One region of the Paenibacillus sp. JMULE4 genome, then DNA from elsewhere that is predicted to be linked to it. Evidence: riboswitches for the same ligand, from Rfam matches in the RefSeq annotation. Region 1 holds a riboswitch; each other region holds the start of a gene.
What was found. Region 1 has a riboswitch for cyclic di-GMP ahead of EXW96_RS25430 (haloacid dehalogenase-like hydrolase). Riboswitches for the same ligand answer to the same signal wherever they lie in the genome.
Positions count from the first base shown of each region.

Region 1 (10,558 bases):
GTTTAAGGCTGACTGAATGGCCGCGATCTGGTTCAGTACATCGTCACAATAAGTATCCTTCTCAATCATCCCTTTAACTCCGCGAATTTGGCCTTCGATACGGTTCAAACGGGATATCAAGTTGTTCTTCATTTTGTCCGAATGATGGCTTTTCCTTTCGCTTTCTGGAGAACAACAAGAACGGTCAGCTTCATCCGGTAGCAATTCCTCTTGGTTCGCCACGACTTATCACCCCACAACAAATATACTATACCCCCTTAGGGTATGTCAAGATGAAATTATTCTAGTCAAATGAATTTGTTCGTCTTTAACTCAAGAAGAAGCTTAATGTTTGTAGGACAGAAAAACAGCCCGGTCTTCCATTAAAAGCCGGACTGTTTGCTTTGAGATTCTAATCAATTATCCCAAGACGCTTGGCTTTTCGGGCAGCTTCACGGCTGGAGCGGGTTCCCAGCTTCTTCAGAATACGATTCACATGCTTTTTTATGGTGCTTTCAGTTGCATGCAGTTTGCTTTGAATATTTGATTGCTTGTACCCTTTATGAATGAACCTTAATATTTCCTGCTCGGCTGAGGTTAACTGCTTACTACGTTGCTCTCTTTTCATCCGCCGAAATTCCTTCACCAGCACACCAGCCGAATCCGGATGAATGTAATTCAAATTATTGTAGGCAGCGCGAATAGCGCAGGGAATATCTTCGAAGTGGGCCTTCGTTACATAATTGACTGCCCCTGCCGCATACGTATCCATAATTGCCTCTTCCTCGTCGATGCCGGTCAGCATAATGATCTTGGTTTGCTTTATTTCCAAAATATCCATGGCCGCTTCAAGTCCGTCATACCCATTATCGGATAAAATAAGGTCCATGAGCACAACATGCGCGTCACTAAGCCTGGCGAGATGAACCGCATCCTCCCTGTTCGCCGCCGAACCGACGACGACAAGATCATGCTCGCGGCTCAGGAAACTTGTGAGTTGGTCACGCCAGACGGCATCATCCTCAACCAACATAACCTTGATTTGATCCAATGTCCCTCACCTCGGTTAACGGAAGCGAATGGGATCGAATCCTTTTGTGTGGAATTTGAATTACGACCGACGTCCCGACATTCAATTCGCTTTGAATATCGATCGATCCGTCATGCTGCTGAATAACATTGTAGCAGTACGTCAATCCGAGACCGAAGTTTTGCTTGCGATGTTTGGTTGAATAAAATGGATCGAACAAATAGGTAAGCTCGTCTTGTGATATTCCCTTTCCGTTATCCTTAAAGACGATCGTAAGATGCTTCCGCGTTTCGCATACCGAAATGAACAACATTCCTCCCGGCTCCATCGCTTCGGCCGCGTTGACGATGATATTGTGGAACGTTTCCTGAAGATGAACCGGATCGCAGAGTAGATAAATCGCCTTATTATCAACATCCGTATGAACCTGAACGCTCCGCTTTTCCAAGAACACTTTCGTCATCGAAAGCGCGCGGCTTAGGATGTCCGTTACCTCATGAATCCCCTCTTTCAGCATGATATCTTGCGTCCGGTTTTGAATGCGCGTCACCATATCCAGCATATGCTTGGTCGAATCAAGCACAACGGCTGCATCGCTCGCAATTTTCTCCTGATGAGACGAAGCTGCCAGATTTCGAATCTGATCGGCGACAATCCGGATTTTTCCGACCTCATTTTTAATCGTGTGGTTCAATATGCTTGTCCCGTACGAGATGGCGCGCATCGTACCGTCCAACCGGTCCTTTTCGAACTTTATCCGGACGCCGAGTACGCCATATTTGATGCCGAGGAGCAAAAATGTTACCAGCAGAATCGTAATCACAAACGGCATAAACCGCCATACTTCCTGAACATCGAAAAACGCCTTTAATGTATAGTTCGCCACGATTTGAAACAGGATCGGGGGAAATGCAACAATATTGGAAAATAAACGGCTTCTTTTCCGTTTCGGATTCTTCTCTTTCATAAAACTGTATGTTAACAGGATAAGACCAACGATCAGATAAGGTACGCACCAAAAAAACAGCGCTTGAAAGTTATGCTGGATCGGGGGAGTGAACGACGTGAGGAAAAGCATCCCGATGATCGGGATGGGAAGCACCCCTGCGAGGATCATTTTCTTTTTACGGCGGAATAACCCGGAGTAGCTGACGGCGAACATCAAAAAACAATAAGGAAGTCCATTATGATTCATAAACGAGCCGAACATGTGCATCTTTAATAAGAATGCTTCAAGGGAAGGCGTAGAGATTTGATACTGCTCCAGATAGGGCAAGATCGTTTCGGTTACCGCGCGCGACAATCCCCCGCCACCGCCTGTAAATGCGGTAAATGCCGCCCAGCGTGTCGGTTCATTTTTGGGATTGATAATCAGCAAAATGGCTGCAATCGTCCACAATGCAATGAGTACAAAGACCATTCGGTCCAACTCCTTTAATCGTTTTGACTACCGATTAAAGAGGAGCGCCGTCGTGGACAGAGGCTTCAATTATGCTCGAATCAAGACAGCCTCCCTCTGTATCGACTTCATCCATTTCTTTTTCTTGTTTGCCACGATGATCGGGTAATGGACATGCTCCAGCATCGGCAGATCGTACTTGGAATCTCCAATCGCCATCGTCATTGCAGGATTCAAGCGTTGGATGTAATTGCGCTTAAATCCTTTCAGCTGAGAAAAGTCGATTCGAATCCTCGAATCCTGTTTAACGACGGGCAAACATACATAGGGAACCTGAAAATACGCTCCGTAATGCTTTACGATCAAATCGAAATTGGTTGACAACAACGTGACCTGAACTCCTTTTTCCTTCAAATAAAAGATGAGATCGTGCACAGGAACGATAAATTGCCTCTTGAGCATTTCTTCAAAATACCTTTGAGCGTATTTCTCTAGCTGTTCATAGGCGTACTTCCCGAACTTTCTTTGCACAAATACGTGATTAAACCAATCTCTCGACAAACGATCCACTGCAAGATAGAATGGAGCCGCAGCCAAGCAGTAAACAAGAAACAGCCACCATAGCAGCCGGTTCTTCAGGCGTTCTCTCTTGATGAACAAGTAAAACTGTACGATGTTGCTTTTGGTAATCGTATTGTCGACATCAATAACCGCATGATTCACCCCATTGGCCAATATTCCGTCAAACTGCGAAAAATCTCTACTGTGCTTCATTACATCTCCCCTCAGTTAGTTTGAATTTCCTAAGACCTCGATCTCACATTAATCCCAGGACATATCGAAGACGATCACTTCCTTTCGTCAATTTTTTCTAAAAAACAAAAAAGACACTACCCCAAACACGTAGTATCTTCTGGATGACTGTAGGGTAACCCGGCTATCATTGCATAATATTATGCAGAAGACCCGTGGCTTTGCGTCCCTGCCTTTCGAACAGGTTTGCCATTATCCAAGTCAGACTTATTACCTATTATTATATTACCAGGTTGTGGAACAGGCAAGAACCAAAATGGGAAATTTTTGAATTTGTCGAATAATCGCTTGAAAGAGTTTAGTACTTTTTTCCTCAGGCCCAGATAGTCTTTGTTCTCAAATCATATTTGGTAGATTATCGTGACATCTAGCGACACGTCTATTTCAACTCCACCGATGAGTGCAGAATTGAGTGATATTTGCCATGGTAACCCGACATTGGAATAATAAAAGGCTTTTAAACCTTCTTTGCTTACATGATTGGCTAACGAGAAATCGTCCATTCCAATTTGATATCGGTAATTCCATAGGCCGCCAAGGTACGATTGAGCAACGTCTTCATCCGATCGGTTTCTTCCATGCTCACTTCATTTGTCGAACGGAGCGTTACGACGCAAGAATCATGATGAAAGGAAACCCGCTCAAGCGAAGTGTCTGCCGGAAACGGATTGTCAAATCCTTCAGGCCGGGTGCGCAACAATTGTTGAATCGTTGTTATTCTTGGCGCTTTAACGGAAGTCTTGTTGATCACCGTTGTCTCCACCGGAACGGCGTTGCCGTTTTGGAACAAATAGATCGTGTAAGTTTCGGTAGTCTCCCGGTTTTCTTCCCGCGGCGCTTCCGATCGCAGCGATCCTTCTTCTATCTGTCTAATCAAGTTCCATACCTCTTCCGTTTCTTTAAAACCTTCAATACGGTACAATTCAACGCCGCTGTCATCCAAAAAGAGCGTGGTGGGATTCATCTTAATGCGATATCGATTGGTCGTTTCATGGTCAACATCCACATAGACGACTTCATATGCAAGCTCTTTTTTGCAGGCAAGCAATTCTCCGATGACCGTATTCATGGAGCGGCCCATCGGACAAGCGGATAGTGTTAACAAAATCAATTTTTTAACCGATTGACTCATGCGGCATAACCTCTCCCGTCTTATTTGATATTGGAAACAGCTTCTTTCATAATGTCGTAATTAATCGCGCCCTGAAACTTTTCCCGAATCACTCCGTCCGAGTCCAGCAAGAATGTCGTGGGATAGGCGACAACCTGATAGGTTTGCATGACGTCTCCTTCCTTGTCCAGAACGATGGGGAACGTGAGCTGTTGCTCTTTCACAAATGCTTGTACGTTATCCGGATTTTCCTCGGTAGGTGTCAGGTTAACACCCAAAATCACAACGTCTTTCGATTGGTAATCCTCATAAAATTTTTGCATATGGGGCATTTCCACCCGACACGGCGGACACCATGTCGCCCAAAAATTGACCAGCACTTTCTTGCCCTTAAAATCAGACAGGTGAACAGGATTCCCTTGCAAATCCGTAAGCGAAAATTCCGGCGCAAGCTGCCCCTTCAGAATGCCCGTCTCCAGGTTTGCTTCCCCCGATTCCGCAATTTTTCCGGTTTCTGAAGAAGACTTGTGAAAATAATCGTATCCGCCATAAACGACGAGCCCTATCAAAACCAGAACAGCGATCATGCTTTTTTTCATCCGTTTCATCTCCACTCGTTAAAAGTTGATCTCCCAAAACGTATATTGGGATAGCCAGGCGCTGATCTTCTGCAATTGCCCGGTAAACAACAGAAACCCCAGCCCAATGAGCAGCCAGCCATTCAGTTTGGACAGGAGAGGTATCCATCTGTTCATTTTTTTCATGAACTGCAGCGAATACGTCAGCAACCATGAAATCAGTAAAAACGGAATACCCAATCCGAGGGAATACACGGCCAACAACCCAACCCCGTTCCACAGCGTTTCGGCAGACCCGGCCAGAAGCAAAATAGATGACAACGCCAACCCTACACAGGGGCTCCAGCCGGCGCCAAAAGCCACGCCGGTAAGCAGCGAACGGATTGCGCCGCGGCTCCTGTTCGTTTTGATTTCCCATGTTTTACCGGACATCAACAGCCGGAGATTTAATAATCCGGCCATTTGCAGACCAAACACAATAATCAACAGACCGCTTATTTCTTGGATCAAATCGCGTTCCTGGGCAAAGAAGCGGCCAATAAAGCTTGCCGAAGCCCCCATCGCGATGAAAACGAGACTAAAACCCACAATAAAACTAAGAGACTGAACAATCAGTTTCCCCCGATGCACGACCAGTTTGCCATCTTGAAAGGACGAGCCCGTCAAATGGGAAACGTAAGCGGGAATGAGCGGAAAGACGCAAGGGGATAAAAAGGATAGCATCCCCGCGGCAAAGGCTGCGAAAACCGAAATATTATCCATGAGAACCTCCTTTTTTCACCTTCTCGTCCAACCAGGCCCATCCGGTCAAACCCGTGGCAACGAGCAGAAAAATCAACTGCTGTTTACTGAAGGACAAAAGCCACATCGGACGATCGGGGACCAGAAACCATAGCATCGCATGTCCAATCGAGAACCAAATGGCGTATGCAAGTCCTATTGGCGAATCGGATCCTCTTGAAGAAAACAAGAAAGACATGAAAAGAACCGCTGTTAATCCGGCGCTTGCCGCATGAAACCAGGCCGGCTCCTCCCCGATCATGAATAACAACACTTGGCAGGCCGACCAACCCGCGAATGCATACGTGATGAAAATGTCGACCCACATTTTTAAAGGAATGTTTTGCTTCAAAGCCTTCTGCCAAATATAGACCGCGGCAACCAGGCTTGCCATCCATTTCCCGCGTTCCCCGCCATCGAAATAGATGAAAGAAACAGGCTGTTGGATGGCTTCAACCGGATGAAAGAGCAGGTAGCTCGCTTTCCAGACGATCAGCCACAGCCAGAATGCGTTTGATACGCAGGACAAGATCAACCCCCGCTCCGGCATGTTTCGGAGCCGATATTGTAACATCAACCAGCCCGCCGCCCCAAAACTGAAATACAAAATCAGTTGTCCGTTCAAGACAAAAGAACCGATTTGAATGCTGCGCAAACCCCCACCTCCTTGCAGATGAGGATAACGCTTCTTTTTAAAGAAATGATTAAGCGATTGGAAAAATGTACATCCAGGTTCACTGCATCTCCTGTGATAGGCTTGGATTAGACCGCGAGCCGATATTTTCCGCCGCGGGAATTATCCAAATCCACAAGGAGGAATTGCAGTTGATGAAGAAAAAACTGGCTATGGCACTGTTTGTAACGACTTTTATTGCCGGAACGATTTCATTGGGACAAGACTCCGCTTCGGCGGCCAAGGGTGATGCCGTCATCGTGAAAAGTGTCAATTTTCGGGACAAGCCTTCCCTAAGCAGCGAGCGCATTCGTTATTTGCAGGCAGGTGAACATGTGAATATTTTGGAACGGGTGAACCCCTATTGGTACAAAATCAAGGATGGCCAGGGGCAAACCGGTTATGTCACAACACAGAGCCGGTACATATCAGTGGGAGGCGCCTCTTCCGGTGAAACCGCACAAACTGCTGCCGGCACAGCCAAAAACGTGATTGAAGCCGGTATAAAATATTTGGGAACGCCTTACGAATTTGGTTCCAGCCGCTCCAATACCAGGACTTTCGACTGCTCGGACTTTGTTCGACAAGCGTTTAAAGACGGGGCCGGCATCATTCTTCCCGGCAATTCCCGGACACAAGCCGAATATGTAAAAAAAATTGGAAAAACAACAACGAATTGGCGAGACTTGAAACCAGGAGACATCATGTTCTTTATGTCGTATAAAGGAAGCAAAAGTTCCAATTATTCCGGAATCGACAAATCCGCACAACGAATCACGCATAACGGCATTTACTTGGGGAATGGCAAGATTTTGCATACGTATTCCGTGAAATCCGGCGGGGTAAGAATCGATAGCATTGAAGGCAAGCACTGGGAATATCGGTTTGTGTTCGGCGGCAGTGTTCTCAAGTAACGCGGAGCGGAAGGGACAGCCATGTCCCTTCTTTTGTTTATGTTTTAATCCTGGGAGCCCTATTGCGGGTATTGGCGGAAGCACGGAGCATTTCCTTCCTTACGAAGGAAGGATCAAGATCGATGGCGGTACACAACGTTTCGAACCAGTCGGTCTTCAAGAAGCCAAGCGCTTCTTGTCGCATTTGGAAATTTCGTCCTCCTTTCCGGGCCTTTGTTTTCAAATCGAAATAAGTTTGGATCAAAATGGCGCAAACCAGAACCCGGTACCCAAACGACATCCTCATCTCTCCCTTCCCGGATGTTCTTCGTTTGATCGTACCGGCCTTGTGTTAAGTTCTGATAAAGAAGGTTTAAAAACAGGCTGGAACTCCCCATACTATCCATAAGCTTGGGATCACATGCTTCAACAAGGGGGCTTAACTGTGGAACTCGTATTGATTCAACAAAATGACACGCACGGTTGTTTGGACGCCCATCCGGAATTCTTCTGGGGCGATCCGCGTCCGTTCTACATTCATTGCGGGGGCTTTTCACGCATCTTCCGCTATGTGACATGTTTAAAACAACAACATCCCCACGTACTGTTTGTTGACGGGGGCGATTTGTTTCATGGTACAGGACCGCTAGTTTTGTCCAAGGGTGAAGCCGTCTTGCCGCTACTCCGACAAATGCCGCTCGATGCTTGGGTACCTGGGAACTGGGACTTTGCTTACGGACCCCAACAGCTATTTTCTTTGATAAGTCAAGTTCCGGCACCGGCATTGGCAATGAATGCCAAGCCAATCTCCGGCAAAGTCAATCCTTTTCATTCGCATATGATTCGGGAAATCGAAGGTATACGGGTCGGTTTGACGGGATGGACTTATCCTTTTGTAGATCAAACGATGCCTCCTTCTTTCTCGGAAGGATTTACTTTTTCGCTAAATATAGACGATATGAGAAAAGTGGTTCATCAATTACGGGAGAAGGAGCGAGCGGATCTTATCGTGGTGATCAGCCATATGGGACTGCCTTTGGATATAAAAGCGGCATCCTGCATTGAAGGGATCGATATCATTTTAAGCGGGCATAGTCATGATCGAATCGACAAACCAATCAGACAAAATAACACATGGATTGTCCAATCCGGGGCAAGCACTTCGTTTCTCGGAAGAATCGATATTTCCTTTGAAAACGGAAAAATAACCCATATTCGGCATCAACTTATTCCGCTTTACGCGGACGAATACGAAGAAGACCCGGAATTCTCGCGTCTTATCCGGGAGATCAAGCAACCTTACGAGACGCTCCTGCGCGAAGAAATCGGCAAGCTGAAAACACCGCTTCATCGCATGTTTTTGAATGAAACGCCGATGGACCGTCTCATCACCGACGCGTACCTGTATGCGATAGATGCCGATATCGCTTTGTCTCATGGTTGGAGGTACGGCGCCCCGATTCTTCCGGGAGTCATAACTGTGGAAGATTTATATCAAATCATACCGACGAACCCGGAATTGTTTACACTAGAACTGGAAGGGCGATTCATTCTTGAAGCCTTTGAAACGAACCTGGAGCAAGTCTTTTCCCCGGACCCGTTTCAGCAGAAAGGCGGATATGTGTTGCGAACTTCCGGTGTCATCATGGCTTATAAACCATATAACCCCAAAGGACGGCGAATCGAACATTTTCTCGTTCAAAATAAACCGCTTAAACAGGATGCCATATACCGAATTGTCAGTGCCGGCGAACAAATCCTCGGGCAATATCAGTCCGTCAAAAAGCATTTGGGAATTCATGCCCATGATGCGATCAGGCACTTTTTTCAAGCCCATCAAACCATTGAAATTCATGATACGCCCCGCATTTTCAGTATTTAGCAGTTATGTGCACAAGCCCTTGCAACAATAAGATAGTGCTGATCGGAAGGATAGGTCAGTTTTTCAACCAAGAACCCATTCTCTTCAAATGCTTCTGCAAGCTCATTGGAATGTATTCGATGACGGAGAGGAGGGCCTTGTTCCGTTTGTTTTTTTTCCCATTCGATACATAATACTGTTCCGCCCGGCTTTAGCACTCTGCTCATTTCTTGGAGTCCTTTTTCCAAAGGTTCTACTTCGTGTAAGACGAATGAAGCGATCACATGGTCGGCGATTTGTCCTGCCAGGGGAATACATTCAATGGCTCCTTCAATTAACTCGACATTGTCCAGTTTTTCCTCCTTCACACGCTTTCCCAAATATTGCAGCATCTGTGGTGCAACGTCCAAAGCATACACTTTCCCGTTGGTAAGTCCTGCCGCGGGTATGGTAAAATAACCGGTACCTGCCCCCAAATCCAGAATAATGTCGTTATCTTGGATTTCCAATAATTCCAATAACTTTTCTGGAGGCAGAACTTTTCGCCGCTCCGGGTTGTCCAGTTTCTCCGTATGTTCAGGGTTAAACCGGCGCTCCGTCATGATTCTTAACCACCTTTACCGTTTTTATTTCCAAAGGGAGAGTAACCCAAAAATTATGCAGATTACCATCCGAGTGCAGTCCGACTTGTCCGCCGAACCGTTCCACAATTTCTTTTACAATCGCAAGACCCAGCCCAGTACCGTTCCTGTCTTTCTCCCGGTGTCTTGACGGATCCACGCGATAGAACCGCTCAAAAACCAAATCGCGAGCTTCACCCGGTATTGATTCTCCCATGTTGGAAACCGTGATGCGGTATTGTTTTTGTTCCCTTTTTCCCGTAATCTTTATCTCATTCCCTGTATTATACATGAAAGCATTCTTGAGCAAATTGTTCATGACCTGTTTGATTCCGTCTTCCTCGCCAAGAACGACTCCCTCTTGTATGGAGACGTCCAATGAAACACCTGCTTTGTCGCTTTCCAACTGAAAAGCCTGAATCGTTTGTTGCAGAAGTTCATGTATTTTGATTTCTGTCTGATACAGACTGTTATTCCCTCGAGCTTCCCAGACCGTCAAATGATGAAGCTGTTCTACGAGACGGGTGAGGTGCTGAGATTCTTCAAGCAGAGATTGATACAATTCCCGATTGCCTTCTATGACACCATTTGATAATGCCTCCAAATAGCCGTTCAAGTTGCTTAGAGGCGTGCGCAGTTCATGCGATATATTGCTTAGAAGACGTTTTCGGTTTTCTTCCGTACGCTTCAATGTTTTTGCCAATTCGTTAAAGTGCTTCGTAAGCTGACCGATTTCATCATGAGATTTCGGTTCGATGGGCTCCGGGTAATGTCCCTCGATCATGAGCTGCGTTGACTTCGCGAGCCGTTTTAAAGGAGAA
Region 1 covers NZ_SGWF01000022.1:33,723-44,280, reverse strand. The annotation lists gene EXW96_RS25445 (metal-sensitive transcriptional regulator) at 1-222, opposite strand, end outside; gene EXW96_RS25440 (response regulator) at 392-1,030, opposite strand; gene EXW96_RS25435 (sensor histidine kinase) at 1,002-2,429, opposite strand; gene EXW96_RS25430 (haloacid dehalogenase-like hydrolase) at 2,499-3,182, opposite strand; cyclic di-GMP riboswitch class I at 3,333-3,422, opposite strand; gene EXW96_RS25425 (thioredoxin family protein) at 3,706-4,353, opposite strand; gene EXW96_RS25420 (TlpA disulfide reductase family protein) at 4,374-4,931, opposite strand; gene EXW96_RS25415 (cytochrome c biogenesis CcdA family protein) at 4,950-5,672, opposite strand; gene EXW96_RS25410 (hypothetical protein) at 5,665-6,345, opposite strand; gene EXW96_RS25405 (C40 family peptidase) at 6,519-7,277, shown strand; gene EXW96_RS25400 (hypothetical protein) at 7,315-7,557, opposite strand; gene EXW96_RS25395 (bifunctional metallophosphatase/5'-nucleotidase) at 7,702-9,138, shown strand; gene EXW96_RS25390 (class I SAM-dependent methyltransferase) at 9,135-9,719, opposite strand; gene EXW96_RS25385 (sensor histidine kinase) at 9,700-10,558, opposite strand, start outside.

Region 2 (10,558 bases), on a different contig from region 1:
CAAAGGAATTGACGGGGACCCGCACAAGCAGTGGAGTATGTGGTTTAATTCGAAGCAACGCGAAGAACCTTACCAGGTCTTGACATCCCTCTGACCGGTACAGAGATGTACCTTTCCTTCGGGACAGAGGAGACAGGTGGTGCATGGTTGTCGTCAGCTCGTGTCGTGAGATGTTGGGTTAAGTCCCGCAACGAGCGCAACCCTTGAGCTTAGTTGCCAGCATTAAGTTGGGCACTCTAAGTTGACTGCCGGTGACAAACCGGAGGAAGGTGGGGATGACGTCAAATCATCATGCCCCTTATGACCTGGGCTACACACGTACTACAATGGCCGGTACAACGGGAAGCGAAGGAGCGATCCGGAGCGAATCCTTATAAGCCGGTCTCAGTTCGGATTGCAGGCTGCAACTCGCCTGCATGAAGTCGGAATTGCTAGTAATCGCGGATCAGCATGCCGCGGTGAATACGTTCCCGGGTCTTGTACACACCGCCCGTCACACCACGAGAGTTTACAACACCCGAAGTCGGTGGGGTAACCGCAAGGAGCCAGCCGCCGAAGGTGGGGTAGATGATTGGGGTGAAGTCGTAACAAGGTAGCCGTATCGGAAGGTGCGGCTGGATCACCTCCTTTCTATGGAGTCCATGCTGACGGTAGGTCAGCGGACAAATCTGCAACGTAAGTTGCAACGGCACTCACTCGTGTTCAGTTTTGAAAGGTGCAATGCCTTTCAAAACCGTTTGTTCCTTGAAAACTGGATATCGAAACGAAGCAAAATGCTGAATCATCCCGCTGCGATTTTCGTGAGAAATCGTCAGCAGCCGATACGTAAGTGTCGGTACCGAATAACCGAATTGGTTAAGCTAATAAGAGCACACGGAGGATGCCTAGGCGCCAGGAGCCGATGAAGGACGTGGCGAACGACGAAATGCCTCGGGGAGCCGTAAGCAGGCTTTGATCCGGGGATGTCCGAATGGGGAAACCTGCGTATCGTAATAGATACGTACCATGCAGTGAATACATAGCTGCATTGGAGGCAGACGAGGGGAACTGAAACATCTAAGTACCCTCAGGAAAAGAAAACAAAAGTGATTCCGTCAGTAGCGGCGAGCGAAAGCGGATTAGCCCAAACCAGGGGGCTTGCCCTCTGGGGTTGTGGGACGTCAACGTGGGTTGAGCAGAGTAGGTGAAGCGGTCTGGAAAGGCCGGCCAGAGAAGGTAACAGCCCTGTAGCCGAAATTCTGCGAAAGCCCTAGACGGATCCCGAGTACCGCGAGACACGTGAAACCTCGTGGGAATCCGGCAGGACCATCTGCCAAGGCTAAATACTCCCTGGCGACCGATAGTGAAGCAGTACCGTGAGGGAAAGGTGAAAAGAACCGCGGGAGCGGAGTGAAAGAGAACCTGAAACCGTGTGCTTACAAGAAGTCAGAGCCCGTTAAAGGGTGATGGCGTGCCTTTTGTAGAATGAACCGGCGAGTTACGTTTGCAAGCGAGGTTAAGGTGAGAAGCCGAAGCCGCAGCGAAAGCGAGTCTGAACAGGGCGAATGAGTTTGCAGGCGTAGACCCGAAACCGTGTGATCTACCCCTGTCCAGGGTGAAGGTGCGGTAACACGCACTGGAGGCCCGAACCCACGAATGTTGAAAAATTCGGGGATGAGGTGGGGGTAGCGGAGAAATTCCAATCGAACTCGGAGATAGCTGGTTCTCCCCGAAATAGCTTTAGGGCTAGCCTCGGGAGATGCGTCGTGGAGGTAAAGCACTGATTGGGTGCGGGGCCCGCCAAGGGTTACCAAGTCCAGTCAAACTCTGAATGCCACAGACGTTATCCCGGGAGTCAGACAGTGAGTGCTAAGATCCATTGTCAAGAGGGAAACAGCCCAGATCATCAGCTAAGGTCCCCAAGTGTGTGTTAAGTGGGAAAGGATGTGGAGTTGCGCAGACAACCAGGATGTTGGCTTAGAAGCAGCCACCATTCAAAGAGTGCGTAATAGCTCACTGGTCGAGTGACTCTGCGCCGAAAATGTAACGGGGCTAAACACACCACCGAAGCTATGGGTCCAGTAATGGGCAGTAGGGGAGCGTTGTAATCGGGTTGAAGTCAGACCGTGAGGACTGGTGGACTGGTTACAAGTGAGAATGCCGGTATGAGTAACGAAAAGATCAGTGAGAATCTGATCCGCCGAAAGCCTAAGGGTTCCTGAGGAAGGTTCGTCCGCTCAGGGTAAGTCGGGACCTAAGGCGAGGCCGAAAGGCGTAGTCGAAGGACAACAGGTTGAAATTCCTGTACCACCGTGAACCGTTATGAGCGATGGGGTGACGCAGAAGGATAGTGACGCGAGCTGATGGATGCTCGTCCAAGCAGTGAGGCTGGTGTGCAGGCAAATCCGCACATCGAAAGGCTGGGCTGTGATGGGGAGGGAAAATTGGAGTACCGAAGGTCATGAGTTCAGGCTGCCAAGAAAAGCCTCTAGCCAGGGAGAAGGTGCCCGTACCGCAAACCGACACAGGTAGGCGAGCAGAGAATGCTAAGGCGCGCGGAAGAACTCTCGTTAAGGAACTCGGCAAAATGACCCCGTAACTTCGGGAGAAGGGGTGCCCCGGTAGGGTGAATAGCCCGAGGGGGCCGCAGTGAAAAGGCCCAAGCGACTGTTTAGCAAAAACACAGGTCTGTGCGAAGCCGCAAGGCGAAGTATACGGGCTGACGCCTGCCCGGTGCTGGAAGGTTAAGGGGAGCGGTTAGGGTAAGACCGAAGCTGTGAACCGAAGCCCCAGTAAACGGCGGCCGTAACTATAACGGTCCTAAGGTAGCGAAATTCCTTGTCAGGTAAATTCTGACCCGCACGAATGGCGTAACGACTTGGGCGCTGTCTCGACGAGAGATCCGGTGAAATTTTAATACCTGTGAAGATGCAGGTTACCCGCGACAAGACGGAAAGACCCCATGGAGCTTTACTGCAGCTTGATATTGGACTTTGGTACGATCTGTACAGGATAGGTGGGAGCCTGGGAAGCATGAGCGCCAGCTTGTGTGGAGGCGACGTTGGGATACCACCCTGATCGTATCGGAGTTCTAACCTGGTGCCCTAAGCGGGTATGGGGACAGTGTCAGGTGGGCAGTTTGACTGGGGCGGTCGCCTCCTAAAGCGTAACGGAGGCGCCCCAAGGTTCCCTCAGAATGGTTGGAAATCATTCGCAGAGTGCAAAGGCAAAAGGGAGCTTGACTGCGAGACAAACAGGTCGAGCAGGGACGAAAGTCGGGCTTAGTGATCCGGTGGTACCGAATGGAAGGGCCATCGCTCAACGGATAAAAGCTACCCTGGGGATAACAGGCTTATCTCCCCCAAGAGTCCACATCGACGGGGAGGTTTGGCACCTCGATGTCGGCTCATCGCATCCTGGGGCTGAAGTAGGTCCCAAGGGTTGGGCTGTTCGCCCATTAAAGCGGTACGCGAGCTGGGTTCAGAACGTCGTGAGACAGTTCGGTCCCTATCTGTCGCGGGCGCAGGAAATTTGAGAGGAGCTGTCCTTAGTACGAGAGGACCGGGATGGACGTACCGCTGGTGTACCAGTTGTCTCGCCAGAGGCACGGCTGGATAGCCAAGTACGGAAGGGATAAGCGCTGAAAGCATCTAAGCGTGAAGCCCCCCTCAAGATGAGATTTCCCAGTATGTAAGACCCCTTGTAGACGACGAGGTAGATAGGTTCGGGGTGGAAGCACGGCAACGTGTGGAGCTGACGAATACTAATCGGTCGAGGGCTTATCCAAAAAGCACATGAAGATGATCAGCGGCTTGGTTTCGATCCAGTTTTCAGGGCGCAAGCCTTGAGAAATGAATACGTTTGGTGATGATGGCGGAAGGGAACCACGCGTACCCATACCGAACACGACCGTTAAGCCTTCCAGCGTCGATGGTACTTGGACCGCAGGGTCCTGGGAGAGTAGAACGTCGCCAAGCAAACAGCCTGCCTGCCTATGGCAGGCTTTTTTATGTCTTACTCAAAGTCAGTGCCTTCCAATATTTGCACGTAGCCGCTCGTTCCGTTCAACCGGATATAAGCGCCGTCTTTAATCCGTTCGGTCGCTTTTTCAATTCCAACGACGGCCGGAATGCCATACTCCCGGGCAATCACCGATCCGTGCGTCATCAAACCGCCTACTTCCGTGATCAGGCCGACGACCGAGGTAAACAGCGGTGTCCATCCGGGATCGGTATAGGGAGCGACTAAAATTTCCCCGGCATTCAGCTTGGCTTCCTCCGGCTTAAGAACGACTCTTGCAACACCTTCGACGATACCTGCGGATACCGGCGTGCCTACAATCGCGCCCTCCGGCGCTTCCACCACATCACGCAATTTTCCGGAAATGATTTCTCCTTCGCTTGTCATCACCCGGGGAGATTTTAGTTTTTGATTCCGTTCATGCTGCTTTTCTCTTGCTTCTACGATGGTTGGAACATCTCCTGAAAAGCGGTTTTCCAACAGTGCGATGAGCTCTTCCAGCGTTAAATAATACACATCGTCTTTATGCCGAAGGACTCCTTTTGCGACAAGTCTGTTTGCTTCTTCCATCATCGCGCGTTTGTAGATGTCAAACAGCTTCACCACACAGAACTTGTGATGCTCGCGCATGCCCAGCAGGTGGCGGTATAGCTTAATCAACCGGGATATGCTTCTTTTTTGCCAAAAACCAAAATGCGCGGCAATTTCTTTTCCCGCCGCCTCGGCTTCAAGCCTGCCTTGTCTGAATTTCTTCCTGTGCTCCCCGGCCGTTGCCGTTCTGATATTGCTGATAATGGAAGGGATAAGTTGGGTAGGCTCCTCGCGCCATCTTGGTCTGGTGATGTCAATTTCACCCACACACCGCATACCGTATTTCTGAAGAAAGCTCTCCAATTCTAATTTAAATTCATCCCCGCCCGGAATCTCGCCCAATTTTTCATCGAAATGGTCGCTGCTTGCTTTCTGCAAATAATCAATTAAGCCGGGATACTTTCGTATCTTATCGGCAAGGTCTCCCAACGCCAAGCCGAATTCGGTTGTCACATTGCCGGGAAGAGATTTGTACAATGGATTCAACAACCTATCTGCCCGTTCTTTCCCCACCCTTTTGTACAGCTTCTTTTTAAGCGTTCCGGAAGCCAGGACACCTGCAATAAAATAGACGGCCACTCTGGGAATCACCTTGGGCATTTTCTCGATACTCTTCCTGATCGCGCGAATCCTGTCCGCCCCTGAGGCGGAAAATACATGGATCCCGGTTTCACGAGTGATACGATCAATAAGGGCGGAGGCCTTTCTGTTCGCCTTTGCGGGATCTTGCACAAACCGGTGATTGATTACTTTCAATGCCAAGGGAATGATGATCGGCGCCAGTTTACTGACCGTGCGTAATATTGTGCCTATCGGTATGGATCGATGGCGAAAGGCTTCTCGGCTCATGACTTCCTCCAAAGCTGACGCTATGGATTCATCCATGCCCTTGAATATTTTTAGCATTCTGTTTCGAACAGGCCTTATAGAAAGAGGAGCGGTAAAATCAGCAAACATTCTTCCCCCTGCATGATGCAGGATGTACGGTTCGGATGAAGCAGGATTTTTCTTTATAAAATGAAGAAGGCGGCTCAAAACGGATATAGCCAGCGGTTTCATTGGATCAGTCATCATTTGAATGTAGCCGAAATTTATAAATACATGCAATTGATTATCTGAGACAGGCGGTACCGGATATAACGATGTAATCGGCCGACTTTGGAGAATATAAAATTGACCGTCGGCAAAACCCCACTCCACATCTTGCTCCGAGGCATAGTGAGCTTCAATTTTTTTACCCAATATTGCCAGTTGAATGATTTGATGATCCGTTAAAGCCTGCAGCTGCTGTTTCTCCGGAGGGAGATGCTGAGCAACCGTTCCTCCTTCCGGCACGGCATATATGGCTGTTTCCTTCTTGGAAACCTGTTTTTTTACGATTTCACCTGCACGCACCTGATACAAATCCGCAGTAACCAAACCGGATACGAGGGCTTCTCCCAAACCGAAGCTTGCATCGATCGATACCGTTCCGCGATGTCCCGTGACCGGATCCGCCGTAAACATAATTCCGGACACCTCCGGGAAAATCATGTGTTGAACAACGACGGAAATAAACACTGAACGGTGGTTAAAGCCGTTTTTGGCGCGATACGAGATCGCCCGGTCTGTAAACAGTGAGGCCCAGCAGTTTTGTACGGCGTTGAGCAGCTGCTCCAGTCCGCAAACATTCAAATAAGTATCCTGCTGTCCCGCGAACGAGGCCGTCGGCAGATCCTCAGCCGTAGCGCTGGAACGAACAGCATAAGCTTGAGCTTTCCCAGTGGTTTCCCACGCTTTTGAAATGGCCGATTTTACAGAGTTGGGCATCGAAAGGGAGGTGAGATGTTCGCGAATACGCTGTCCCAATATACGTATTTGCTCCAATTGTTCATGGCTGACGCGGTCCAACTGATCGAACAGTTCCTTCATCTCCCGGCTGGATTGAATGAATTGGCGGTAGGCGGCAGTTGTCACGCAAAAACCCTGCGGTACCGGGAAGCCGGCTCTTGTCAACTCCCCGAGGTTGGCTCCTTTTCCGCCCACAGCCGGCAGATGGGATTTATCAATACTCTGAAAATTCAGCACATTTATCGTTGGCATTTTTCCAACTCCTTAATACGAAATGGCAGCTTGCTTTGGTTCCCAATATATTGATCTTGTCACTGAGTTGTCAACCATTTTTTTACTGATTTTCATATTATTCCATCCCCCGGCAAAAGCCGTTCTCCAATCGATGGTTTACATGAGGAGAGGCTTTTCCATTCACAATATATAGTATAAAAATGAAAATTTTTACTATAAAAAAGGAATTTGATTGAATATGTCGAACATTGTTAGCTAATATCTAGTTTTTTCTAACTAATCTCCTTTGAAAAGTGATAAAGGCACACCCATTGAAAAGTGGGGTCGCAAAGCTACAGGGGCTTCAGTGTGATAAACACTATGCCAGCCAGTTACCGAAATCCGGATCATCAATCCTCCAATTTCGGGGGATTTTTTGGTTTTGGGACGTATTATGTAGCATTCTTCCATCGTCACTCTAAGTAGATGAGTTGGTCCGTATTTTGTGAAATCATTGATGAGAGGAGAGAGTGAAAATGTATCTTGGCCGAGTTCCTGCAATGGGATTGGATGAGATTCGAAACCAAACCTATGAGGAATTAAAACACCACTACACTAACCTGAAAGCTGAATTAAAGGTGGCTCGCGTTAATTTTGAATTTGAAAGGGCAGCCGATCTTAAGGAAGAAATCGATTTTATTTTTAAAGAATTATCAAGAAAAAAGGAAAAAAAGACCAGTTGACGATTGACATACGGGACGGTTTCACATGAAGTCTGCATGGATCAGTTTCATGGTATGGAGGAGTAAGTCATGAAAAATGAACGATTGCTGTACATTCTTTTTAGATTGATGAAGAAAGAGTTAAGTACATACGAACATTGCATGCGGGTTGGCAAAATGGCGAGAATCATGGCATCCTATCTTCATTTCAATCAGGAACAAACACGTAGTCTGGTCGTAGGATGTCTGCTTCATGACATTGGCAAGATATTTATTCCAACGGATATTATTACAAAGAAAACAGGTATGACGGTAGAAGAGTGGGAAACCATGAAACGTTATCCTGTGCTCGGAGCAAATCTGGCGCAAAAAGAAGGAATTCATGATTTGAATATTATTGAAATCATTAAATACCACCGCGAACGCTGGGATGGGTCCGGTTATCCTTATGGCTTGCGCGGTGAGTTCATTCCGACTTTTGCGCGAATTTGCTCTATCCTTGATGCTTTTGATGACATGCTGCAGGACGGTCCTCACAGAAAAGGTTTATCCGTTCAAGAAGCCAAGCAAGAGCTGTGGTATCAGAGCAGGAAGCAATTTGACAAAAACCTTGTTCAGGTTTTCCTGAGCATCCCGTCGCATGAATTAAAGACATTCTCCAGCTTCGGCAAATGGAGAGAAGAATATTACGGTTGAATATACCAAATGCCTCCTGTGATTAATCCGGGGGGCTTTTTTACATTCGGTTTTCTCCAACGGCGCCGGATTTGGGCAAACGGGAAGCGACACAGCATTGACAACATCTGGGTTAGCCTGCATAATGTGTTCAAAACGTACATGCGCGTACGGATGATGTACATGAACATGAAGGAGCCGGCAGACTGTATATGGAACAAAGATATGTCAAGGAATCTAGATGCTACAAAACATCCCGAGTATTTCCGACGGATGTCAATAATCACAATACGCTGTTTGGCGGAAAGCTGATGGCCTATATCGATGATATCGCTTCTATCGCGGCTTCCAAGCACTGCCGCAGAAACGTCGTGACGGCTTCGACGGATTCTGTCGACTTTTTGTCACCGGTTCGAACAACAGATTCGGTATGCTTGGAATCCTTCGTAACCTGGACGGGAAGAAGCTCAATGGAGGTCTTTGTCAAAGTGATTACCGAGGATTTGAAAACGGGGGAGCGCACCATTGCCGCGACGTCATTCCTTACTTTCGTGGCGCTCGATGACAATAAGAAGCCCGTTGCCATCCCGGCAGTCATACCGGAAACGGAAGAGGAGATCAGGCTTCACGAAACGGCTGTGCATCGCGCCGAGATGCGCCGATTGCGCAGGGAAGAAAGCAAGAAATTTGCGGACTACCTCACGGTGAGTTTCCCGTGGGAATCGGATTCAGGCTCTGATCATTCCTAGAGTGGAGCCGTAGTGAATCGATGGAAGTGCAATCATCATGGAAAAGCCGATCTTGCCCCTTACGGGAGCTATCGATCGGCTTTCTTCACTTTAAATATCGGTAAAGTTGACCGGCCCCACAACCTCCGTTAAGAAGGCTGTGAGCTCCGCCGCTTCTTCCTCATTGAGCTTGTATACGTGCTCCAGGTAGCCCTCAGCCTCCAGATCGTCCGGCCCGATGACAGCCGTGCGTCCGGTCTGCAAATCCGTGACCATCTTTTTTCCGTAAAAACGGTTAGTCGTCGTGATGGCCAAATCGAATCTCCGCAGCGAATCTCCGACAAAACAAACGAACCTTGTTTTCGTTTCCTCCGTACCGTCGTATAAATAATCAAATTCCATAATTTCCGCTTTCTCCTCCGATTCAAGCTTTCCGTAAGTTATTCGAATTATAACAGATTTTTCGGGGCTTCGCCAAAAAATCCGATCGCGAGATGACTTTAGCCCGATTTCGACCATGCGTTTCGTTTTCATTTCGGGTGAAACATGGTACAATCGGAAGAAGCGGTAGCATTCATAGAATGAAGCGATTCATAGAGTAGAAACGGAGGCTTGTAAGAAAAATGTCCAAGAGAAAAATGAGAAGTGACATGATCAAGAAGGGCTTTGACCGCGCGCCTCACCGCAGCTTGCTGCGTGCTGCCGGCGTCAAAGAAGAAGATTTCGACAAGCCGTTTATCGCGGTTTGCAACTCCTATATTGATATCGTTCCCGGTCACGTCCACCTGCAGGAATTCGGGAAAATCGTAAAAGAAGCGATCCGTGAAGCGGGCGGCGTTCCGTTTGAATTTAATACGATTGGCGTAGACGACGGTATTGCGATGGGACATATCGGTATGCGATACTCCCTCCCGAGCCGTGAAATTATTGCCGATTCCCTGGAAACGGTGGTTTCCGCTCACTGGTTTGACGGAATGGTCTGCATCCCGAACTGTGACAAAATTACGCCGGGCATGATGATGGGCGCTTTGCGCGTCAATATTCCGACGGTTTTCGTCAGCGGCGGGCCGATGAAAGCGGGTAAGACCAGCGATGGCCGTTCGATTTCATTGTCCTCCGTATTTGAGGGCGTAGGCGCCTACCAAGCGGGCAAAATCGATGAAAAAGGCCTGCAGGAGCTTGAACAGTACGGCTGTCCGACCTGTGGATCCTGTTCCGGCATGTTTACGGCCAACTCCATGAACTGTCTGGCTGAAGGTCTTGGCCTTGCGCTGCCGGGCAACGGTACGATTCTTGCTGTCGATCCGGAACGCAAAGAATTTGTGAAACGTTCGGCAAAGCAGCTGATGGAGCTGATCCAAAAGGACATCAAGCCGCGTGACATCGTCACCGTTGAAGCGATCGACAATGCGTTCGCTTTGGATATGGCCATGGGAGGTTCCACCAATACCGTTCTTCATACGCTGGCCATAGCGCATGAAGCAGGGATCGACTATCCGATCGAACGCATCAACGAAGTAGCGAAGCGTGTGCCGCATTTGGCCAAAATCGCACCGGCCTCCGATTATCATATTGAAGACGTGCATAACGCCGGCGGCGTGAGCGCGATCCTTAACGAACTGCTCAAAAAGCCGGGAGCGATCCACGGCGACCGGATCACTGTAACCGGCAAGACGCTGAGAGAGAATGTGGAAGGTCATGAGATTCGGAATACGGATGTCATTCGTACGCTGGATAATCCGCACTCCGAACAAGGCGGATTGGCTGTTCTGTTCGGCAATCTGGCTCCGAACGGCTCGA
Region 2 covers NZ_SGWF01000021.1:1,914-12,471, reverse strand. The annotation lists rRNA gene EXW96_RS24725 (16S ribosomal RNA) at 1-630, shown strand, start outside; rRNA gene EXW96_RS24720 (23S ribosomal RNA) at 854-3,766, shown strand; rRNA gene rrf (5S ribosomal RNA) at 3,840-3,956, shown strand; gene EXW96_RS24710 (phosphoenolpyruvate synthase) at 3,994-6,672, opposite strand; cyclic di-GMP riboswitch class I at 6,946-7,033, shown strand; gene EXW96_RS24705 (hypothetical protein) at 7,170-7,376, shown strand; gene EXW96_RS24700 (HD-GYP domain-containing protein) at 7,446-8,051, shown strand; gene EXW96_RS24695 (acyl-CoA thioesterase) at 8,243-8,779, shown strand; gene EXW96_RS24690 (DUF3055 domain-containing protein) at 8,870-9,163, opposite strand; gene ilvD (dihydroxy-acid dehydratase) at 9,382-10,558, shown strand, end outside.
Region 2: it holds a riboswitch for cyclic di-GMP, as region 1 does, so the genes downstream of both, EXW96_RS24705 (hypothetical protein) here and EXW96_RS25430 (haloacid dehalogenase-like hydrolase) in region 1, are expected to answer to the same signal.

Region 3 (10,558 bases), on a different contig from region 1:
AATGCTTTAACGATATATTCCAATGAAGAAGTGATTTACGCAAGTACTTTAATCATTTTAGAAGCGGTAGGCTTCTCGATCAAACGGATTCACTAAAGGGTGATTTAAACGATGATCCACATGCCTGCGCCCGATTTCTAATAAATGGGTCATTAATCTAAGAAATTTATGATAAGTAGAAATATAATAATCATAGAATGGGAGGTGAGGAAATGGCACTGAGAATTTTGAAAATTTTTGCTTCGGCGACTACGACAACAACGACGGAAACAGTACCTACGGTGGAGCGGTTTTTTTATGAAGTCGCGGCACAGGTAACAGCCGGAAATACATTGACGATTGCTGTAGGAGATTTTGAGACCGATGCTGGTGTAGCTGCTACCTCGCTGCCGGCACTCGCTACGAACAATAGTTACGTCAATGTGTTTGTCAATGGTATTTTAGTAATGAACAACCTGGTGACGTATACGGATGGCGCGGCAGGACAGCTTGAGATTGAAGTACCGGTAGGATCCGAACCTATTGAGGCGACTACTCCCGTAGTATTGGAAGTGGTCAATTTCGCCCCTTCATCTACTTCCACTACAACGGTTATAACCTAATTCCCGATCGGTTATATGAACGGAAGATCAACAATAATTTTATAGCACTCCGCGGAGTGTTTTTTTTCTACGGCGGCATGAATAACTAACAGGATCTTCCTAACGGTTTGTCGAAGTAATTACGGTCAAAATTTCCAAAGGAGTTGACCCGCATTGCTTTCCAAAAACCGTCTGCGTCCACAACGGAGAATATACTTTAGACCTGAACATAAGAATTGTCCTCACTGCCAACAGAAATTACGTCGTTCACATACAGCATGGAATAAGAAAATCGCCACATTGAAAGAAGTCGTTCACGTTTGGAGCATGGCCTACCATTGCGAAAATCCAGATTGCCCGAAGCCAGGTGTATACTACAAATCGGCGGAAGCAGAAGCAATAAGCATGAAGCATTCTCCTTACGGCTTCGACGTTGTTTGCCTAGTTGGTGAACTTCGCTTCAAACGGCATATGACCCGCAAGGAGATTGCGGATGAATTGAACGCGAGAGGTGTTCAGACATCCGAACGGAGCGCACAAAATCTGTATGAACGGTATCAAACATTGCTTGCTGCTAGTCTTACTGAACATACGAAGAAAGTGCTGGCTGAAGTCACAGAACAAAACGGCGGTATTATCTTGTCTATGGATGGCGTCCAGCCAGAGAAAGGCAATGAGACACTTTATGTAATTCGTGAAGTATTCAGCGGTACTGTCTTAATAGCAAAAAACATGAAAAGTGGTTCATCTGCCGAGTTACAAACGCTCATCCAACCGATCATCGAGCAAGGCTATCCGATCGTCGGTATTGTTAGTGATGGACAGCAATCCATTCGTCTAGCGATGGAGACGCTTTTGCCCGATGTGCCTTATCAATATTGCCAGTACCATTATTTAAAAGACATCGCGAAACCGGTTGTTGATGTCGATCGAAAGTTAAAGACCGAGCTCAAGAAAAGCATGCGCGGCATTCGTGAAGTCGAGCGGAAAATCGAACAGTCGGATTCACAAGAAGCAAGCATCGCGAAGGGTTACGTTGCTGCCGTACGTGCATTGCTCTTGGAAGACGGAAATCCTCCATTAGATTTACCCGGTATGCGTATCTATGAACAGGCCCAAGCCATTCAAGCGTCCCTTCAAAAATGCTTGGATAAAAAAGGGGGCCACCCTACTTCAAAACGTTTTCAGAATATTTAGTAAAGTCGATTCCCTTCAGCAACAATACGAGAAAGTCGCTCGCTGGATGAAGCCAATCCGTCACATTGCAGAAATCCTTGAACCCAGCATGGATAAGACAAGCAAGACAGTTGAATGGGAAATGACAAAGCTGTTGGATTGGGTTCGGCTTTCCTATACCGAAGAGAATGATCTGGAAATGGTTAACAATCTCCTTAGTTACAGCAAGGGATTCTGGAAGGGACTCTTCACTTGCTACGATCATTATCATGTGCCAAGAACGAACAACGATCTGGAACGCTTCTTCCGAGCTACGAAGACACGACACCGTCGGATGACCGGGCTACGCAACTGGAACGAATACATCTTACGGAATGGTGAGATGGTTGTGCTCGTTGATGATGGACTTAAACAGGAAAACCTAATCGCCCGTTTAAGGATGGTCGACTACACAAGCTACAAGAAACAGAAAGAAAAATGGAATAACCGGTTGAGCGATAGTGTTATGCGCAAACGGTTTAAACGCGATCCACAAAATTATCTTAAAAATTTAGAAAACCAATGGCTCAAATAACATGTATGTTATTCATGCCGCCGTAGTTTTTTTTTGCTGACTAAGCTGACATTTTTATGCTAAAAAATAAACCGACACGAGCTGCGAACAGCCTTTGCCGGTTTATTAAAACTAGCCGGATTGATTTTGTCTTGTGCGGCCGCCATTGATATATCCTCTTGCGATGCGTGAGGCCCGAAAGGTAGAAACGACAACCAGAGTCTCCTCCCGGGTCATGCTCCGGCCTTCATAAGAAAAGTCGGATAAATCGGCGATTTGCTCGTCCGTATATTTGTCGAATAAGTCAATTAACAATTCAATGTGTTGATCCATGTCATGGTTCTCCCCGGGTTGTTTTAATTACGATTATATTACATAAGGCAATGAGATCCGTCAACTTGTCTTATTTAATTGTTGCCGGACAAATGACGGATAAGAAATTTGTATAATTTTAAAAAGATAATTTGTTTTTATTGACAATTATTTTGATAACATGTTACTTTGGACATGGTATTAATTCCCTATCCGGTTTTTATTCGGGAAAGATGTTTTCATATATTGACATTGATAAAGGCATACTTATCGAAAGATAAGGACGCAAAGCCACGGGTCTAAGGCATAAGCTATGACAGCCGGGTTGCCAATGGGTAGCACAGGACCCTTTGGGGTCCTTTTTTATCCATTTCCGACATTCAAGACCAAAAGGACGACCTCGTAAGCGCTAGAGAAAATCTCTCTTCTCTCCGGCGGTTCGTCCAATGATCATGATATCCGGTTGCAAATAAAATCAACAAAAGAACAGGAGGATGACTTCAATTATGGATGAATTCACGGATGCCGAGTTGGCCGCTTGTGTAATTCAAGGCGACCAGAGCGCATTCAACTCTCTGCTAAGTCGTTATCTTCCGATGATTTATTATTGCAGCAAGAAGTATTATGCTCCAGGTCTCATGCGGGGAGATATGAATCAAGCCGGATGTATCGGGTTATTTATCGCTTGTAAAAGGTATAACCCCGCCAAAGGAATGGCGTTTTCGGGTTTCGCGAAGATGCATATCAAGCATTATATCATCAACGCCGTAAAAGCAGCCTTAAGAAAAAAACAGCAGATTTTAAATCAAAGCGTGTCGTTGGATGAAAGTCCTTTCTGCGATCAAGAAAGGACCAGCCGTTATGAACTCATCCCCCATTTCACGCCATCGGCGGAAGAAATATTTATGAATAAGGCAAGGAATAATGAGTTGTTCGACTTGATAAAAACGCATTTAACGCATTTGGAGAGGGCAGCGGTTTTGGGTTTGCTGGATGGTTTGGTCTATAAAGAAATAGCTGACTTGCATGGCGTGGGTAATAAATCTATCGATAATGCGTTGAAAAGGGCTAAAGGGAAATTGAGAAGCGCTCTTTATAACAATGCATAGTTTTGCAGGAGCAGTGCTTTGGCGGACAGGGCACAGGACATAAGACAAGCCCAAGGGAGCAGGAACTCCTTTGGGCATTTGCCGTTGGAGGTCGGGCGTTTAAATAACCAGCAGAACCAGTGCCAAAAAGAGAAAAAAACCTAAGGTGTATAGAAGGTTCCATGCTGCGATTCGAAATGTGCCTTGTCGGATAATAACGGAAAACATATTCAGCGTTCCGCTAAAAGGGCCGATGGAAAACGTCATAACGGCGCCCCCTACCAAAGCAATGGCCAAGTGCTCGGCCGAAATTCCCAACGCCAGGGGATTCATCGCTTCCGCCAAAAGGGTGATCGCTGTGATGGGATGCATTCCTATGAAGCCGAACCCGAGTGTGATCAAAGGGACGATGAGCAAAAAGAGGCTGGAACCAACCGCGTGATTGAATTGCAGCATAGATTCGATAACGTAATGTGGTCGCTACCACGGGTTCACCAACAATATCCCTTATCCCAAGGGCAATCCGGGCGGAACGCGGACGGACTCCTGGCCTCCTAACGGTCAGATCCCCGGCTCCGACCTCAACTTCATGCGGGAGCAGCTGCTTGATCCCTTGAATTTGGAGTGCGGCATTCTCAACTGCCTGTACCGGGTCGGGGAGCAGCTTAACGACGAATACGGCGCTGCGCTGGCCCGTGCGGTCAACGACTGGCAGATTGCCGAATGGCTCGATAAGGAGCCGCGGCTGCGCGCTTCCATTGTCATCCCGTATGAGAATGCCGAACTATCGGTGGAAGAAATCAACCGGGTCGCCGGCCACCCCGGTTTTGTCCAGGTTCTGATTATGCCGCGTACCCGGGAGCCGATGGGCCGGCGGAAATATTGGAAAATTTATGAAGCGGCGGAAAGCCACGGTCTGCCGATCGCCGTTCATTTTGGCGGATTAGGCGGTAACGCAACGACCTCCTCCGGGTTTCCTTCGTACTACATCGAGGACCATACCAATATGGCGCAGGCATTTCAATGCCAGGTGATCAGCATGGTATGCGAAGGGGTTTTTGAACGCTTCCCGAACCTGCGGACGGTGATGCTGGAAGGGGGATTCGCCTGGGTGCCTTCGCTGATGTGGCGGCTGGATAAGCATTGGAAGCGTCTGCGCGAGGAAGTGCCTTTCCTAACGCGTAAGCCGTCTGAATATATCGGCGGACATATGCGTTTTACGACGCAGCCGATGGAGGAGCCGCCGGTGGCCGAATATCTGCTTCAGGTCATCGGGCATTTGGGCTCGGACGAGATGCTGATGTTCGCGACAGACTATCCCCACTGGGATTATGATGCGCCGGATCTGACGTTCCCGCCCAAATTCCCGGAGGCGTTAAAGCAAAAGATTTTTTATGATAACGCCCGCTCGTTCTATCGACTTTCCGATACAGCTTGCCCTTCAGTCTGCGGCAGGTTACTATGGTAAAGAAGCATCATCCAATTTGGCGGTTCAGGGGGAGAATCGAATGGAGCACATCGTTTTCAACCAGATCGAACTACATCGAAGCCGTACATTAGAGCTCGTTACCGGATTGTCCGAGAGTCAGGCGGATATCATACCGGAAGGCTTCAACAACAACATCCGCTGGCATTTGGGGCACATATTGACCACTCAGGAGAGGTTTGCATACCGTTTAATCGGAGAACCGCTCGGGTTACCGGAGGAGTTGATGAACATGTTCCTCAACGGTACGAAACCGGCTGACTGGCAAACCGCCCCTCCGGATTTGCCGTCTCTCATCAAGCTCTTGCAGGAACAGCCGGGCCAAATCCGGCAGCGTCTGCAAGGAAGGCTGGAGCAGCAAATCACGGTTCCGTTTAAAGACTTCAAGCGGCATGACGAAGCGCTGCTGTTTGGCACCTGTCATGAGGCGATGCATGCAGGCTATATCATGGCCCTTAAACGAGCGGCGGCCGTCGCTCAAAGATAACGGAGACCAAAGCCCGGTGGAGCGGCATCCTCTGTCGGGCTTTGTGGCTTTGTGCAGAGAGTCGGACGATTGGCCGGCCTGCCGCCAAGACGGCTTCATATCCTTTATTGAAATGGATTAGTTTTCTCATTTCTTTATGTCTGTTGTGTATAAGCTTGTTCATGCCGGCCAAGAAAAGGTGACCATTCCTCCGGATCTCCCCAGACGTTTCCCCTCTGCAGTTCCATACCCATTCGACTCTTTCGGGACAGCATTACCCTGTTGCACAAACTGTCTTCTGCGGCGGCCGCACCCATCACGCCCCGGGCATTCGTTATCAAGATCAGTACATTGACTGTTGCCCGAAGCCGTGATAGGCTTAACATCATACAAGTCAAAATACCGAATAACGTTTATTATATCGAAGGAAGTGAACTCATGGAGCAAAAATATGCCGTTCCGGCTCTGGATCGGGCGCATGCGGTACTGACGCTGCTAACCGAGGAGCCCTACAAATGGAAGCTGTCCGATCTGTCCAAGCATTTGGGCATCAGCAAGAGCACGCTGTACTCTCTTCTTCTGACCATGGAACGTTTGCATTGGATCCACCGGGACCGCAACGAGACTTATGCCCTTGGAAGCGCCTTGGGCGATTTCGGGAGTGCTTATTTCCGCCAGTACGACCTTGTTGAAGAATTCCGGCGAACCGCCGAGCCGGTGATGCGCAAGCTTCAGGAATCGGTTCAGCTGGCTCGCTTAGATGGGAGCGATGTACTGTATCTGGCCAAATTAGAAGCGCCGTCTCCGGTACAAATGGTATCCGGGCCCGGGGTCCGGTTTCCGGCACATGCGACGGGCTTGGGAAAAATTCTGATGTCCGACATGGATGCCGAACAGGTCCGCCGCATATTTCCGCAGGAAACGCTGCATAAAGTTACCGTGCATACCATCGGCTCCCGGGAGGCGTTCCTGCAGGAGCTGGAAACGGTCCGCCGCAACGGATATTCCTTGGACATTCAGGAGGGGGTAATGGGATTTTGCTGTGTGGCTGCACCCGTTCGCCGCCGCAGCGGCGAGATTATCGCGGCGGTCAGCTGCTCCATGCCCATCCATCACTGGGAAGGAAAGAGAGAAGAGGCGATCCGTGAAATTCGCGCATTAGGGCAGCGGTTGTCAACAAGTATGTAAGATGAATGATCAGATCAAGCCACAGTCTGACAATCATTCCGATCCCAAGCCAGAGAGGGAAAGGGATGATTGTTTTTTTTGCCGAAAACTCATTGACACAAACTAAAAACTGTGGGAAGATAATGTCAAGGCTAAATAAAGAACGTTGTTCAAAATAATGAACAAGGAGGGCGGATAGTGATGATGCCGGGATTTGACAAGGCACAGCTGCAAACGATTTCGTTCGTGAATCGACGGGAGAGATCTTCACGAGCCGTTGGAAGGCCGAGGATTCAAGTGAGAGCTAATCAATCATTTGATAAATAAAGGAGAATGAATGATGGTACAATATGTGAAAACAGGAAATCTTCAAGTTGCTCCGGCCCTTTATCACTTTATTAATTCCGAAGCTTTACCCGGCAGCGGGGTGGATCAGGAGCGGTTCTGGTCCGGTTTTGAATCCTTGATCCATGATTTGGCACCCAAAAACAAGGCGTTATTGAAAAAACGTGATGAAATCCAGCGATTGATAAATGAATGGCATAAGGAACATAAAGCAGGGTTTGAATTCGAAAAATACAAGGCGTTTTTGCAGGAAATCGGTTATCTGGAGCCGGAAGCAGAGGATTTTCAGATTACCACCCAAAAGGTCGACGATGAAATTGCGCGGCAGGCGGGTCCGCAGCTGGTTGTGCCGGTCAATAATGCCAGATATGCGCTTAACGCCGCGAACGCGCGCTGGGGAAGCCTGTACGACGCTCTGTACGGAACGGATGCGATTGATGATGAAGGAGGAGCTCAGCGTACAGCGGATTACAACCCGGTTCGTGGCGAGAAGGTCATCGCCTACGCCAGAGATTTTCTCGATCAAGCGGCTCCGTTAGCAAAGTCTTCACATCGGGAAGCCGTCCGGTATTCGATCGTTGAGGGGCAATTGGCCGTTTCGCTTCGCAGCGGAGAGACTACCGGACTCCAGGATGCTTCCAAGCTTGTGGGGTATCAGGGAAGTCCCGAGGACCCTTCGGCCGTATTGCTTCAAAATAACGGGCTGCATTTTGAGATTCAAATCGACCGTAACCATCCTATCGGCCGAACCGATCAGGCCGGCGTGAAAGACATTCTCCTGGAAGCTGCGTTAACGACGATCATGGATTGTGAAGACTCGGTTGCCGCTGTCGACGCCGAGGACAAGGTATTGGTATACGGCAATTGGCTGGGGCTGATGAAGGGGAGCTTGTCCGCTACCTTCCCGAAAGGAAATAAAACCGTCACACGGACGCTCAATCCCGACCGGTCATATACGTCTCCTGCAGGAGAGGAATTCACCTTGCCCGGCCGTTCCCTGTTGTTTGTCCGTAACGTAGGACACTTGATGACGATTGATGCGATCCTGGACCGCAATGGCGAGGAGATTCCCGAAGGGATTTTGGACGCGGTTGTAACGGGTCTCATCGGCAAGCATGATCTTTTAAGAAACAGCCTGTACCGGAATTCGCTCCAGGGCTCCATCTATATTGTCAAACCGAAAATGCACGGGTCCGAGGAAGTGGCATTTGCCAATGAGCTTTTTGACCGTGTGGAAGATCTGCTCGATTTGGAACGCAATACGCTGAAAATCGGGGTGATGGACGAGGAGCGCCGCACGTCTCTAAACCTGAAAGCGTGTATTCACGAAGTAAAGGATCGCGTTGTGTTTATCAATACCGGGTTTTTGGACCGTACGGGAGACGAAATTCATACTTCGCTGGAAGCGGGACCTATGATTCGGAAAAACGCGATGAAATCATCCCGGTGGCTGCAAAGCTACGAGAAATCGAATGTGAGCATCGGACTGGCAACCGGATTACAGGGCCGTGCCCAGATTGGCAAAGGGATGTGGGCCATGCCGGACCTGATGAAGGATATGCTGCAGCAAAAAATCGGCCAGCTGCAGGCCGGCTGCAATACGGCGTGGGTGCCTTCCCCTACAGCGGCTACCCTGCATGCCCTCCATTACCATCAAGTGAATGTAACGGAAGTTCAAAATCAATTGAAGCAAGCGATTAAAGATTTCCGGGATGATATTTTGGTCATTCCCGTAGCCGAAAACCCCGAATGGAGCCCTGAAGAAATTCAGCAGGAGCTGGACAATAATGCACAAGGGATTCTGGGCTATGTAGTTCGCTGGGTAGAGCAGGGGATTGGCTGCTCCAAGGTACCGGATATTAATAACGTGGGGCTGATGGAGGATCGTGCCACCCTGCGCATTTCCAGTCAACACATGGCTAACTGGCTGCACCACGGGATTTGTACGAAGGAGCAGATCGTAGAGACCATGCAGCGTATGGCCAAGGTGGTGGATGAGCAGAATGCCGGTGATCCTGCATACCGTCCGATGGCTGCCGACTTTGAACACTCCGTGGCATTTCAGGCTGCCTGCGAGCTGGTGTTTAAAGGATACGACCAGCCAAGCGGTTATACGGAGCCGATCCTGCACCGCCGCCGCAAAGAATTTAAGGCGAAGATCGCTGTACAGAACGCTTGATTTATAAATCGTTAACGTGATCCCGATCATTCATTTGTTGAATGGTCGGGATTTGTTGTGTACAGCGGCGCGAGCGAATCAAGAAGCCGTAAGCAGCTCCATAAACCGTGCGGCAATGAGAGACGGGGAATGTTCGCGCAGCATGGCTATTCCAACGGCACGGGGCGGGATCGGCTCGACCGTTTGCAGCTCGAACAGCTGTCCGGCATCCAGTTCTTGCTGGACAAAGGACCGGGTCACGAAGGCGGTGCCGTAGCCGCGCCGGGCCAGCTCAACCAGCATCTCCATACTGTTCAATTCTATGTCCGCCTCAACCTTATAGCCCTGTGCGTGCAGCCACTGCTCCACGAATAGTCTGGTGCTGCTTTCCGAGGACAGCAGGAGAAGCGGGATTTCCGCTAATTGTCCGGTTGTAATCGGCTGCCCGGATAGCGCACGATAGGCATTCCCTACGACAAAACAATCCTGGATGTCCAGCAGCGGCTTCACCTCCAGGCCGGGATCATCCACGGGAAGATGGACGAGACCCAATTCAATTTGCCCGTCCTTTAACCTTTTTCCGATATCGGCGGTTTTGCCTTGCGAAAGACGGATACGTACTCCGGGATAATCGGCATGGAACTGATCGAGTGCGGGCAGCAGCAGATGCCTAATGAACGGTCCGCTTGCGCCGATCCGCAGCTCGCCGGCTGTCAGGCGCCTGAGAGACTGAATTCGTTTCTCTCCGGCATCCAGCAGGGCAAAGGACTGTTCCACATATTCGAACAGAGCGCGGCCTTCCGATGTTAAATTCACCCCTTTGGAAAGACGATCGAACAGCTTTACTCCCAGAGTCTCTTCTAATTGTTTGATCGCATAACTAACCGAAGGCTGGGTAATGTGAAGCGCTTGTGCGGCTTTGGTCAAATTACCGAGCTTGGCGGTATACAGAAATATGCGATACCACTCCATCGTTACTGTTTTGATATAGAACACCTCTATGACATGATTAAAATATTGTGATTTCATTTATTTCATGAGTGAAATTATAATGGAACCAGTCGAAGGTGTCAAAAGGATTCAAAATACCAAGGGGGAAAGGCGATGGCAGGAAGTTCGTTCGGTGATTTTCTGAAAATCACGACGTTTGGGGAATCTCACGGAGAGTCGATCGGAGTGATTATTGACGGGGTTACGCCCGGAGTGGAAATAGACGAGCAGTACAT
Region 3 covers NZ_SGWF01000011.1:497,084-507,641, forward strand. The annotation lists gene EXW96_RS28280 (DUF4183 domain-containing protein) at 1-96, shown strand, start outside; gene EXW96_RS07600 (DUF4183 domain-containing protein) at 213-602, shown strand; gene EXW96_RS07605 (transposase) at 909-1,778, shown strand; gene EXW96_RS07610 (hypothetical protein) at 1,825-2,331, shown strand; gene EXW96_RS07615 (hypothetical protein) at 2,443-2,643, opposite strand; cyclic di-GMP riboswitch class I at 2,873-2,955, shown strand; gene EXW96_RS07620 (sigma-70 family RNA polymerase sigma factor) at 3,129-3,731, shown strand; gene EXW96_RS07625 (hypothetical protein) at 3,831-4,166, opposite strand; gene EXW96_RS07630 (amidohydrolase family protein) at 4,213-5,178, shown strand; gene EXW96_RS07635 (DinB family protein) at 5,219-5,683, shown strand; gene EXW96_RS07640 (IclR family transcriptional regulator) at 6,101-6,850, shown strand; gene EXW96_RS07645 (malate synthase G) at 7,170-9,353, shown strand; gene EXW96_RS07650 (LysR family transcriptional regulator) at 9,432-10,361, opposite strand; gene aroC (chorismate synthase) at 10,437-10,558, shown strand, end outside.
Region 3: it holds a riboswitch for cyclic di-GMP, as region 1 does, so the genes downstream of both, EXW96_RS07620 (sigma-70 family RNA polymerase sigma factor) here and EXW96_RS25430 (haloacid dehalogenase-like hydrolase) in region 1, are expected to answer to the same signal.